Regions from separate parts of the Nonomuraea sp. C10 genome, predicted to be linked through region 2. Evidence: predicted binding sites of a transcription regulator. Region 2 holds the regulator's gene; the other holds the start of a gene.
The links. The regulator LexA, encoded in region 2, represses DNA repair genes until DNA is damaged. The targets are predictions, from matches to a motif close to TCGAACANNTGTTCGA.

Region 1: a site for LexA is predicted at 2,448-2,463, ahead of recA (recombinase RecA). Genes of this name have one in related genera too.

What each region holds. Positions count from the first base shown of each region.
Region 1 is NZ_VPFF01000001.1:5,906,467-5,912,491, forward strand. Features, by position in the region: gene FR742_RS44755 (hypothetical protein) at 87-230, opposite strand; gene recA (recombinase RecA) at 1,236-2,333, opposite strand; gene FR742_RS27060 (hypothetical protein) at 2,555-2,821, shown strand; gene FR742_RS27065 (DUF3046 domain-containing protein) at 2,813-3,007, opposite strand; gene FR742_RS27070 (VOC family protein) at 3,383-3,871, opposite strand; gene FR742_RS27075 (ATP-dependent helicase) at 3,961-6,025, shown strand, end outside.
Region 2 is NZ_VPFF01000001.1:1,481,726-1,487,750, reverse strand. Features, by position in the region: gene nrdR (transcriptional regulator NrdR) at 1-129, opposite strand, end outside; gene FR742_RS06750 (hypothetical protein) at 621-1,190, opposite strand; gene lexA (transcriptional repressor LexA) at 2,394-3,101, shown strand; gene FR742_RS06740 (DoxX family protein) at 3,350-3,757, shown strand; gene FR742_RS06735 (MalY/PatB family protein) at 3,792-4,904, shown strand; gene FR742_RS06730 (S41 family peptidase) at 4,951-6,025, opposite strand, start outside.

The DNA of each region.
Region 1 (6,025 bases), 4.4 Mb from region 2:
CTCGCGCCACTCTTCAGGCGAAGGCCAACCACCGCTCCCACCACTCGTCGCCGGAGAAGACCTCTTCCTCGAAACCCCCTGATCAGTCAACCCATCGCCTCGCCGGAAAACCGAACCGGCCCGCTCCCCGCCCGAGCGCCCACCGCCGCCTCGTCTTTCAGCAGCAGCACCGCCACCGGCCCGTTCCCCAGACGAAGCACCATCAGCGCGCACCCGATCGAAAGCATCATCGGCCCTTACCGGGTTGTAAGGACCATCGACCCGCACCACATCGGAAGAGCCGTCGGACCGTTCATCACGGGAAGCACCATCGCCCCGAGCCTCGCTGAAAGGACCGTCAGACTCCCCGCGGGCAACACCATCGTCCCGAGCCTCACTGGAAGGACCGTCAGACTCTGCGCCCGAATCACCATCGGCCCGAGCCCCACTAGTAAGTCCGTCACCCGGCTCCGCTGCGGAAGATCCGCTGACGGCTCCCGATGTGAAGCCAGGCACGGAAAGATCCTCCCGGGAGACCGCCCGCCCTCCCCCCGGCTGAGCCTCCAGAGAGCCCCCCTCGGACATCGGATACTCCCGCCGTGCCTCCGAGGACGGCCCCTCGTCAACCCCCTCCGACGTGAAGGATCCATCCGCAGGTCGCCCCGCCGTATCCGGATCCCGCCGCGACTCCTCTAGGGACAGCCCCATGGGCGCCTGCTCGCGGACAGCTTCAGACCGCCCCACTCCGTGCCTCTCCACGGACAGCTCTTCACCAACCTGCCCCCGCACGAAGAAGTTTCCCCCAGGCCGCCCCGAAGCGTCCCGATCGTCCCGTCGCCCTTCCAGGGACGGATCGTCACCAACCTGTCGCCGTACGGAGGAGTTGCCCTCAGACTGCCCCGCAGCGGCCGGATCGTCCCGTGGCGCCTCCGGGGAAGCCTCCTCGGCGGCCCGCTCCCGCACGGAGAAGCCACCCGCCGCCCGATCCGCCCCTTCGCCAGCCCGCTTCCCGGATTCACCCTCAGCAGGGGTCGGATCGCCCCAGAAGGGGTGGCTTTGCTGGGGTTCGCCCGCCGGCCGTGTCCACCAGGCGTCTTCAGCCGGCGGCTGCTCCCCCGGGGCGCGGCCGCCGAAGAAAGGGTGGCGCCCGCCGGGTGGTGCGCCCTCGGATGAGGAGCGCCGTGGTTTGCGGCGGGATGAGGCCGGGGCGCCCCGGTCGTGGGGCGCCGGATCCGTGTCACTCATGCGCCGACCGATCAGACGTCACCAGGCTTCGGCGTGGACTTGGAGCCGCGGCCGGACGCGGCGGGCGCCTTGGCGGGCGCGGGAGGCGCGGGGGCCTCGGCGGGCTCGTCGAGGCGCGGGCCCACGCCCAGCTTGTCCTTGATCTTCTTCTCGATCTCGTTGGCCATGTCGGGGTGGTTGCGCAGGAAGTTGCGCGCGTTCTCCTTGCCCTGGCCGAGCTGGTCGCCCTCGTAGGTGTACCAGGCGCCGGACTTGCGGACGAAGCCGTGCTCGACGCCCATGTCGATGAGGCCGCCCTCGCGGGAGACGCCCACCCCGTAGAGGATGTCGAAGTCGGCCACCCGGAAGGGCGGGGCCATCTTGTTCTTGACCACCTTGACGCGGGTCCGGTTGCCGACCGCTTCGGTGCCGTCCTTGAGGGTCTCGATGCGGCGGATGTCGAGGCGGACCGAAGCGTAGAACTTGAGCGCCTTGCCACCGGTCGTGGTCTCGGGGCTGCCGAACATCACGCCGATCTTCTCGCGGAGCTGGTTGATGAAGATGGCGGTGGTGCCGGTGCTGCTGAGCGCGCCCGCGACCTTGCGCAGGGCCTGGGACATCAGGCGGGCCTGGAGGCCGACGTGGCTGTCGCCCATCTCGCCCTCGATCTCGGCCTTGGGCACCAGGGCGGCCACCGAGTCGATGACGATGATGTCGACGGCGCCGGACCTGATCAGCATGTCGGCGATCTCCAGCGCCTGCTCGCCGGTGTCGGGCTGGGAGACCAGCAGGGCGTCGGTGTCGACGCCGAGCTTCTTGGCGTATTCGGGGTCGAGGGCGTGCTCGGCGTCGATGAACGCCGCGATGCCGCCGGCCCGCTGCGCGTTGGCCACCGCGTGCAGCGCGATGGTGGTCTTGCCGGAGGACTCCGGACCGTAGATCTCGACGATCCTGCCGCGCGGCAGGCCGCCGATGCCGAGCGCGACGTCGAGGGAGATCGACCCGGTCGGGATCACCTCGATGGGGGCTCGGGCGTCATCGCCGAGGCGCATGACGGAACCCTTGCCGAACTGCCGCTCGATCTGGGCGAGGGCGGTCTCGAGGGCCTTCTCGCGGTCGTTGATAGCCATGGGAGCTCCCTCTTGAGGGTCGTGGTCGGAATCAGTCGAGTGAAAGCTACGGTCTGCCACCGACATTTTCCCGGAAGCGGTCGTGGAAGACGTGGCCCGGCGAGCCCATCGTAGCCGAACGGCTGTTCGATCACACGCACGTCCGCGAGGAAGTCCGCCCGCGCCCGGATGCGTTCCCGCAGCCTGGGGAGACTCCTGGGAAGAGGGCAGGAGGTGACCACGTGGCGAGCTCGTACACCAGCGAACGGCGCGCTCATCTGCAGGGCCTCGCCGAGGTGCTCCCTCGCCACGGGCTGGTGAGCCGGATGGTGGGCGAGGAGGAGCCGCTGTTGTGGGTGTGGCATCCGCACACGAGCAGGCAGACCCTGGTCTTCGCCACGCCGTCGGAGCGGGGCTGGCTGTTTCTCTGGGCGCCCGGCGGCACGGGCGGCGCCGACGACCTCGATCGCACGGCGCGCGCTCTGAGGGAGACGCTGGGCTCAGCGTAGCCGGGGGGAGACGTCCTCGACCTGGCAGACGGCCCGCCAGACGGTCTTGGCGCTCTCGCCGTCGGCCAGCGCCTGCACCACGGTGCGCCCGCCGAGCGGCGCGATCACGTAGTCACGCGCCCACGACTCGGCGTAGGTGTCGCCGAAGTGCAGGCGCATCCTTCTCCAGAACTCAGTCAGGCGCATCACTCAAGTATGGATCGGCCCCGGGAGTGGGTAGGACGCAACGGGAACGTGAACGACCTGCGTATCACCCGCCTTCGAACCACGGCATCGGCATGTGCCGGAGACCCGGAAGGGAGGAAGCGCGGATCCCCCCGCCGGCTGAGGCAGGCGGTCCCCCTCCGCGCGACTCTGATGGCGAAGACCGCGAAACCCTCACCCCCCAAGTCAGTCAAGGCCAAGGCCAACAGGGCGAAGCGCCGCCACTTACTGTCATTGCGGCGCGAGGCCGTACGGAAGGAGAAGGCGGAGAGGTCCGAGCGGCATGCCGGGATCCGGCAGGAGCCGCGGGCGGGCCGTCCGCGCACGCGCCGCGCGTCGCGGCGCTAGGTCACGGCGTCACAGCACGCGCGCGCCGTACATCTCACCGAGATGGTCGGCGAGCAGCTCCAGCCGGGCGCCGTCGGGGTCCTTGAAGTAGATGGAGGCGCCGCTCTCGATCTGGTGCGGCACGCCGGCCATCTCCAGCTTCCCGCGCAGCCGCTCCCAGGTGGCGGGGTCGACGGAGATCGCGATGTGGTGGAGGCCGCCGAGCACCTCCTGGTAAGGGCCGAGGTCGAGGCCGGGGAGGTCGAAGAAGGCCAGCAGGTTGCCGTTGCCGAGGTCGAAGAAGAAGTGGCTCGAGCCCTTGTAGTCGCGGTTCTCGAAGATCTCCGTCAGCGGGAACTCCAGCAGCTCCTGGTAGAACTTGACGGTGCGTTCCACGTCCGACGACAACAGGGCGATGTGGTGCAGGCCGCGCGCGCTGGACGAGGGCCGGCGCGCTAAGAGGTAGCGCCGCCTGATCTCCTCGCGGCGGGCCTCGACGGCCGCGTGGTCGATGGTCACGGTCGGTGTATGTCCGCCCGCGCGCCCGCTCAATCACGCGGCCCGGCCGCAATGCGTTTTCTGTCGGTGGCGCGAGGCAGTATGTGCTGGTGAGCTCGCTCGACCGCTTCAGCCAGGTGACCAGCAGCTGGTTCTCCGGGGCCTTCGCCGCCCCCACCGCCGCCCAGGATGGCGCGTGGGAGTCGATCGCCGGCGGTGACAACACGCTGGTCGTGGCGCCGACCGGGTCCGGCAAGACGCTGGCGGCCTTCCTGTGGTCGCTCGACCGGCTGGCGGCCGAGCCGCCCGCGAAGGGCACGCGGGTGGTGTACGTGTCGCCGCTGAAGGCGCTGGCCGTCGACGTCGAGCGAAACCTGCGCGCTCCGCTGGCGGGGCTGAAGCAGACGGCGCGGCGGCTGGGGCTGCCGGTGCCGGAGATCTCGGTGGCGATCCGCTCGGGCGACACGCCCGCCGAGGACCGCAGGAGGTTCGCCGCCAAGCCGTCCGACATCCTCATCACCACGCCGGAGTCGCTGTTCCTGCTGCTGACCAGCCAGGCGCGGGAGGCGCTGCGCGGCGTGGAGACGGTGATCGTCGACGAGGTGCACGCGGTGGCCGCGACCAAGCGGGGCGCCCACCTGGCGCTGACGCTGGAGCGGCTCGACGCGCTGCTTGAGCGGCCCGCCCAGCGGATCGGCCTGTCGGCGACGGTGCGGCCGGTGAGCGAGGTCGCGGCGTTCCTCGGCGGTCCGCGCGCGGCGACGGTGGTGCAGCCGCCGGCCGACAAGCGCATCGAGGTCCAGGTGGTCGTCCCGGTCGAGGACATGACCGAGGTGGAGGCGGGCCCGTCCCCCGCCGAGGCGGAGGAGTTCGCGCCCGACCCGGCCACCCGGTCGATCTGGCCGCATGTCGAGGACCGGCTGTTCGACCTGATCGCGGCCCATGACTCGACGATCGTGTTCGCCAACTCGCGGCGGCTGGCCGAGCGGCTCTGCACCCGTCTCAACGAGCTGGCGCTCGCCCGCCGCGGGGGCGAGGTCGACCTGTCGGCGTGGGACCGCCCGCCGGCCGAGATGATGGCGCAGGCCGGGGCGAGCAAGGGCGTCGGCCCTGAGGTCGTGCGCGCCCATCACGGCTCGGTGTCCAAGCAGGAGCGGGCGCAGATCGAGGAGGCGCTCAAGTCGGGGCGGCTGCCCGCCGTGGTCGCCACCTCCAGCCTGGAGCTGGGCATCGACATGGGCGCGGTCGACCTGGTGGCGTGCGTGGAGGCGCCGCCGAGCGTGGCGAGCGGGCTGCAGCGCATCGGCCGGGCCGGTCACCAGGTGGGCGCGGTGTCCAAGGGCGTGATCTTCCCCAAGTACCGCGGCGACCTGGTGCAGACGGCCGTGGTGGCCGAGCGCATGAAGAGCGGCCTGATCGAGGAGCTCCGCTATCCGCGCAACCCGCTCGACGTGCTGGCCCAGCAGATCGTGGCGATGACGGCGCTCGACGAGTGGACCGTCGAGGAGCTGGAGACCGTGGTCAGGCGCGCGGCCCCGTACGCGACCCTGCCCAGGAGCGCGCTGGAGGCGACGCTCGACATGCTCGCGGGCCGCTACCCGAGCGAGGAGTTCGCCGAGCTGCGCCCGCGCGTCGTGTGGGACCGGGTGACGGGCACGCTGCGGGGCCGGCCCGGCGCGCAGCGGCTGGCCGTCACCAACGGCGGCACGATCCCCGACCGGGGCCTGTTCGGCGTGTTCCTGGTCGGCGAGCGGGCCTCGCGGGTGGGCGAGCTCGACGAGGAGATGGTCTACGAGTCACGGGTGGGCGACGTGTTCGTGCTGGGCGCGTCGTCGTGGCGGATCGAGGACATCACCGCCGACCGGGTGCTGGTCTCGCCCGCTCCCGGCCAGCCGGGCAAGCTGCCGTTCTGGCACGGCGACACTCCCGGCCGCCCGGCCGAGCTGGGCCGGGCCATCGGCGCGTTCCTGCGCGAGCAGGCCAAGGACGACTCGCCGGAGCGGCTGCGCGAGGCCGGGCTCGACTCCTACGCCGCCGGAAACCTGCTGTCCTACCTGCGCGAGCAGCGCGCGGCCACGGGTTACGTGCCCGACGACAAGACGCTGGTGGTGGAGCGGTTCCACGACGAGCTGGGCGACTGGCGGGTGGTGATCCACTCTCCCTACGGCGCGCGGG
Region 2 (6,025 bases):
GGTCTCCTGGGTGGTGAATCGCCGCCCGCATTCGGGGCAGGTGCGCCTGCGCCTGATCGCCGCGCCGTCCTCTGTGGAGCGGCTGTCGATGACCCTGGTGTCGGGGTGGCGGCAGAACGGACAATGCACGCTTACGCCTCCTCGTTTCAGGGGTCACCACAGGCACGGCATCCGCCTCTGGGGACGCTCGCGCACGCACCGGAGCTTCTGTCTGGTGCGGTCGCCGAAACACAAGGTGTGGTGAACTACATCGGTGTAACTACTAGATGTTGTGGTCCAACCGTAGAAGCGCGCGACCATGAACGCAAGTTGGCCGGGCCCGCCCGGCCGAAGTCGCTGATCAGCCCCCGCGTCCCCGCCCCGCCTCGGCGTGTCGTCCGGGACGTGTCACTTTTGTTGGTACGTGTCACGTACGTGATGTTTGTTCACAGGAGGCTCGCGGGCATCGCACGGTCACCTATTGTCCCTGGTGTAAAGGGGTGCCGACGCCATCGGCGCCGTGGAGGCGGGTGCCCGTCCGTCTGGTCGGACTCGTCAGCCTGTCGAACCGCTTTGCCTCGTCCGCGACGGAGCCTAGGTCCTCGCCGGGGTGGACGCCGGCGCCGCTCAGGTTGTCGCCTTCACGCACCTGCGCCCACGACAGGCCGACGGCGCTTCTCGGGGCTGGCGCCTTCACGCACCTGTACCCACGGCGGGCCGACGGCGCTCCACAGGTCGTCACCTTCACGCACCTGCGCCCACGACAGGCCGACGGCGCCCGGCGAGCGCTCGACCCCTGCGTGGCCGGCCGTCCTGGTGCCGAGCCAGAACCCGCCCAGCGACAGCAGCGCCATGACCAGCACCAGCGCCGCGCGGCCCCGCCGCGTCAACCGCACCGGCGCGGTCTCGGCCGCGCCACCCCGCAGCCTCTTCCCTGCCCGCGCACGCCGCCCACGGTCCGCCCCCGCGGAGCGGCCCACCCTGTCGGCCTGCGTGGTGCCGCCGGTCCTGCCGACCTGCGTGGCGCGGCCGGTCCTGTCAACCTGTGCGGCGCGACCGGCCCTATCGATCTGCGTAACGCGACCGGCCCTGTCGATCTGTGCGGCGCGACCGGCCCTGTCGATCCGCGCGAACCTCGGGAACCAGCCCATCCTTGGCCGGCCGAGCTGCGCTGGAGTCCCGGGCACGACGACGCGGCGACGCGACCGCACCGCGTCCCCTTCAATCGCGCCGTCCCCCTTACGCGTCCGGCGCCTCGGCGCCTGGTCCACCGGGATCCGCTCCCCTTGCACTACGCGCGCAATCCCCTTGGGCACCATCGACGCCCCGTCCCGCCTGAGCCCCCGCACCCGGGCCGGGGAAACCGGCGACCGCTCAGCGCGACCGCCGCCGGGCCCGTCTTCGCCGGTGAGGCCGGAACGCCGCAAAGGGCCGTCGTCCGTCAGGCGCCTTTCCGGCGCACCCTGCCTCCGGCGCCGCTCCACGACCCGCCGCTCGCCCCCCGCCTGGCGCCCACCGTTGACAACCTGACCGACTCCCGGCGCGCGCCCTCCCGTACGGACAGGCCCACCGTTGACGACCTGGCCGGCTCCGGGCACGCGCTCACCCGCCGCCCGGCGCCTGCCATTGACGGCCTGGCCAACTCCCGGCCCACGCTCTCCCCCTCGAACGGACCCGCCGTTCACGACCTGACCGGGTCCAGGCGCACACTCTTCCGTACGGACGGACCCGCCATTGACGACGCCTCCCGGCGCACGCTCGCCCGCCGCCTGGCGCCCGCCGTTGACGATCTGACCGGCTCCGGGCGCTCGTTCTCCCTCTCGGACGGACCCGCCGTTGACGGCCTGGCCGGCTCCGGGGGCGCGCTCTCCCCCTCGGACGGGTCCACCGTCGCTTCGCCCCCACCTGCCAGGGCCGGCGTCCGAGTCGGGGCGGGCTGGGGGGACGAGGTACAGGTGGGGGCGCTTGCCGTCGGCGGCCCATCGCGATCGAGGGCCCGCTCCGCCGTCGTTATTCCGCCTGGGCGCTTCGGGGCGAGGGTGGCGTCCCTGAGGGCTCCCCTCCTGGGTGGCGTCGACGATGAGGGTGAGGCGCTTGCCGTGGTCGCCGGTCGGATCCGCCATCAGAGCATCCCGTGGATGCGCGCTGCGCGGTGGCTCCGTCTGGTCGTTCGCATGATGGACCTCCCGCCGTCGTGGCCCCCGGAAACGGCCGTAGAAAGATCGGCAAATCGAACACGGTGTCGATCGAACTCCCGTACGATGTTCTACACCACACTGCCGACATTTTCGAGGAAGACTCGAACAACTGTTTGAAGATGATCTTCAACAGAGATACGGTCGCTGTGTGCGACATCAGGACCACGGACCGGGAGCCTCGCCCGCGGGGCGGGTTGCCGGGCGAGGAGGAGAGGCATGAGCGAGCGGGATGACGCCAATGGGGTCAGTGACCTCGCGGTGCGAAGGCGTGACTCACTGGGGCTGACCCCCAGGCAACGCAAGATCCTCGAGGTGATCCGCGACTCGGTGCAGCAGCGCGGCTATCCGCCGTCCATGCGCGAGATCGGCGAGGCCGTCCAGTTGACCAGCACGTCCAGCGTGTCGCACCAGTTGACGGCTTTGCAGCGCAAGGGCTATCTGCGGCGAGACCCCCACCGCCCGCGCGCGCTGGAGGTGCGGCTGCCGGGTGAGCCGGTGCTGTGGGTCGACCCCGACACCGCCACCGACGACGCCCCCGTCAACAGGCCCACCGCCGCCTACGTCCCGCTGGTCGGCCGCATCGCCGCCGGTGGCCCGATTCTGGCCGAGGAGAGCGTCGAGGACGTCTTCGCGCTTCCCAAGCAGCTGGTCGGCGAGGGCACGCTCTTCCTCCTGCAGGTCACCGGTGACTCGATGATCGACGCCGCGATCGCCGACGGCGACTGGGTCGTGGTCCGGCAGCAGCCGGTCGCCGAGAGCGGCGACATCGTGGCCGCGATGATCGAGGGCGAGGCGACGGTCAAGACCTTCAAGCGCAAGGACGGCCACGTCTGGCTGGTGCCGCACAACGACAACTACGAGCCCATCCCCGGCGACGAGGCCAGCGTCCTGGGCAAGGTCGTGGCGGTCCTGCGCCGCCTCTGACCCCTCGCCGTGTGAGACGCGGTGCGGCCGTCCCGCACCGCGCTCCTCACCGGCTCTCGCCCACCAGCCCGCCGATGGCCGCCGTCCTCCTCTCCACGCGCGTCCTGTCCGGCGGGCGCCTCTCCGGCTGCCCGGGTTCCATGGTTCCGTCGCACACGGCGCGTCTCCGGGCAAGTGCACCTACCTCCACCCTTGTCCGGTAACCAGCCGCATTCCGGCGGTTGATCGCAGTCCATAATCTCGGCGGCATGGAGAAGATCGAGACGAGGCCGAGTGCCGGGCGGCGGCTGGCCGGGGCCGGCCTGTGGGTGCTCCAGGTGGTCATGGCGGGCATGCTGCTGATGGCGGCGATGGGCAAGTTCACCGGGGCTGAGCCGTCGGTGTCCACGTTCGAGGCGATCGGATGGGGCGACTGGTTCCGCTACCTGGTCGCGGTGCTGGAGGTCGCGATGGCGGTGTGCCTGCTGGCGCCCCCGGTGGCCGGAGCGGCCGCGCTGGCGGGCGCCGGGCTGATGGCCGGTGCGGTGCTGACCGAGGCGTTCGTGAGCGGCGGGCCTGTGGCGCTGCCGCTGGTCCTGCTCGTGGTGAGCGGGCTGATCGCGTGGGGGCGGCGTGATCGTACGGACCGGCTGTGGCGGTCGCTGGCCGGCGGCTGATCCGTACGAAGGCCGACATTCCTAGAATGTCTGGGTGAGCGACACATTCGTGGGCGAAGCGTTCAAAGCACGCAACGACGGGCTCAAGTGGGCGAAGGCCGACCCGGGGGTCATCCCCGCGTGGGTGGCCGACATGGACCTGCCGTCCGCTCCCGAGGTGGTCGAGGCGCTGCGCCGCCGGGCGGAAGGCGACCTCGGCTATCCCTCGTGGCTCGACAGCCCCCAGAGCGGGCCGCTCGCCGAGGCGTTCGCGGAGCGGATGGCCGCCCGATACGGGTGGGAGCCCGATCCGGGCCTGGTCCGCTCCTACTCCGACATCAACCAGGCCCTGCAGGTGCTGCTGCACGTGTGGACGGCCCCGGGAGACGGGGTGGCGCTGCACACCCCGGCCTATCACCCGTTCCTCGGCACGCTGGAGACCATGGACCGGCCGCTGCGCCCCATCCGGCTCGTGCCGGACGGCGACTCGTGGCGCGCCGAGATCCCCGACCTGTCCGGGTGCAAGGTGCTGCTGCTGGTCAACCCGCAGAACCCGACCGGCCGCGTCTTCACCAGGGCCGAGCTGGAGGAGCTCGCCGAGCTGGCCGAACGGCACGATCTGCTGGTCATCTCCGACGAGATCCACGCGGACCTGGTGTACGAGCCGAACCGGCACATCCCGTTCGGCACGATCCTGCCTCACCGGACGGTCACCCTGACCTCGGCCACCAAGGCGTTCAACCTGGGCGGGATCCGCTGCTCGGTGGCGCACCTCGGCTCCCCCGGGCTGCGCGGGGCGCTGGACGCCCAGCCGCCGTTCCTCTTCGGCTCGGCGAACGTGTTCGGCGTGGAGGCGACCGTGGCCGCCTGGCGGCACGGTGACGCCTGGCTGGCGGACACGGTCGCGCTGCTCGACCGGAACCGGCGCGCCATCGCCGAACACCTGCCCGAGGGCGTCACGTACCGTGTGCCGGAGGCCACCTACCTGGCGTGGCTCGACTACGGCCGTCCCGGGGTGGCGGAGCAGCTGGAGCGGGAGGCGAAGGTCCTCCTCAGCGACGGCGCCGTGTTCGGGCCGGGCGGCGAGACGTTCGTCCGGCTGAACTTCGCCACCTCCGAGCCCGTTCTCGCCGAGATCCTGCGGAGGATAGCCACCGTGACGCCCTGATCGGGCGGGGACGGCTCTCCGGACGAGGAGCCGTCCCCCGGGGTCGTTACGGCAGGGGCGGGAGGTCGGGCGGGGTGGCGGCGGGGCGCTCCTCCAGGGCGGAGAGTGCCAGCTCCACGGCCTTCTCCAGCTGGGGGTCGCGGCCGGCCGCGCGGTCCTGGGGTGTCATGACGACCTCGACGTCCGGGTCGACGCCGTGGTTCTCCACTCCCCAACCGTGCCCTTCCAGCCAGAACGAGTACCGCGGCTGGGTGACGACGGTGCCGTCGACCAGCGAGTAGCGCGAGTCGATGCCGATCACGCCGCCCCAGGTGCGGACGCCGACGAGGGGGCCGATGCCGCGGTTCTTGATGCCGGCGCTCACGATGTCGCCGTCGGAGCCGGCGAACTCGTCGGTCACGGTGACGACGGGCCCGCGCGGGGAGTCCTCGGGGTAGCGCATCGGCTGGTGGCCGCGGACCCGGATCCAGCCGGTGACCTTGCGCGACAGCTTCTCCAGGATGAGCTCGGACACGTGCCCGCCGCCGTTCTCGCGCACGTCCACGACGAGTCCCTCGTACGCCATCTCGGTACGCAGGTCGCGGTGGAACTGCGCCCACCCGGACGCCACCATGTCGGGCACGTGCAGGTAGCCGAGCCGCCCGCCGGACGCCTCCCGGACGAACGCGCGCCGGCCCTCGACCCAGTCGTGGTAGCGCAGCCGGGTCTCGTCGGCGATCGGGGTGACCACGACCTTGCGGGTCTCGCCGCCCGCGGCCGGGCGGACGGTCAGCTGGATCGGCTGGTTCGCGGTGCCCGCCAGGAGCGGGAGCGGCCCGCGTACCGGATCGACGGGGCGGCCGTTGACGGCGACGAGGGCGTCGCCCTGGCGGACCGCGACGCCGGGCGCGAGCAGCGGCGAGCGCGCGTCGTGGTCGGACGACTCGCCCGCGATGACACGCTCGACCCGCCAGGTGCCGTCCTCGTCGCGGGCCAGGTCGGCGCCGAGCAGGCCCTGGCGGCGGCGCGGGTCGACCGTGGGGCCGTTGCCGATGGCGTACGCGTGGGAGGTGCCGAGCTCGCCCTGCACCTCCCAGAGCAGGTCGATCAGCTCCGAGTAGGCGCCGATGCGCTCGGCGAAG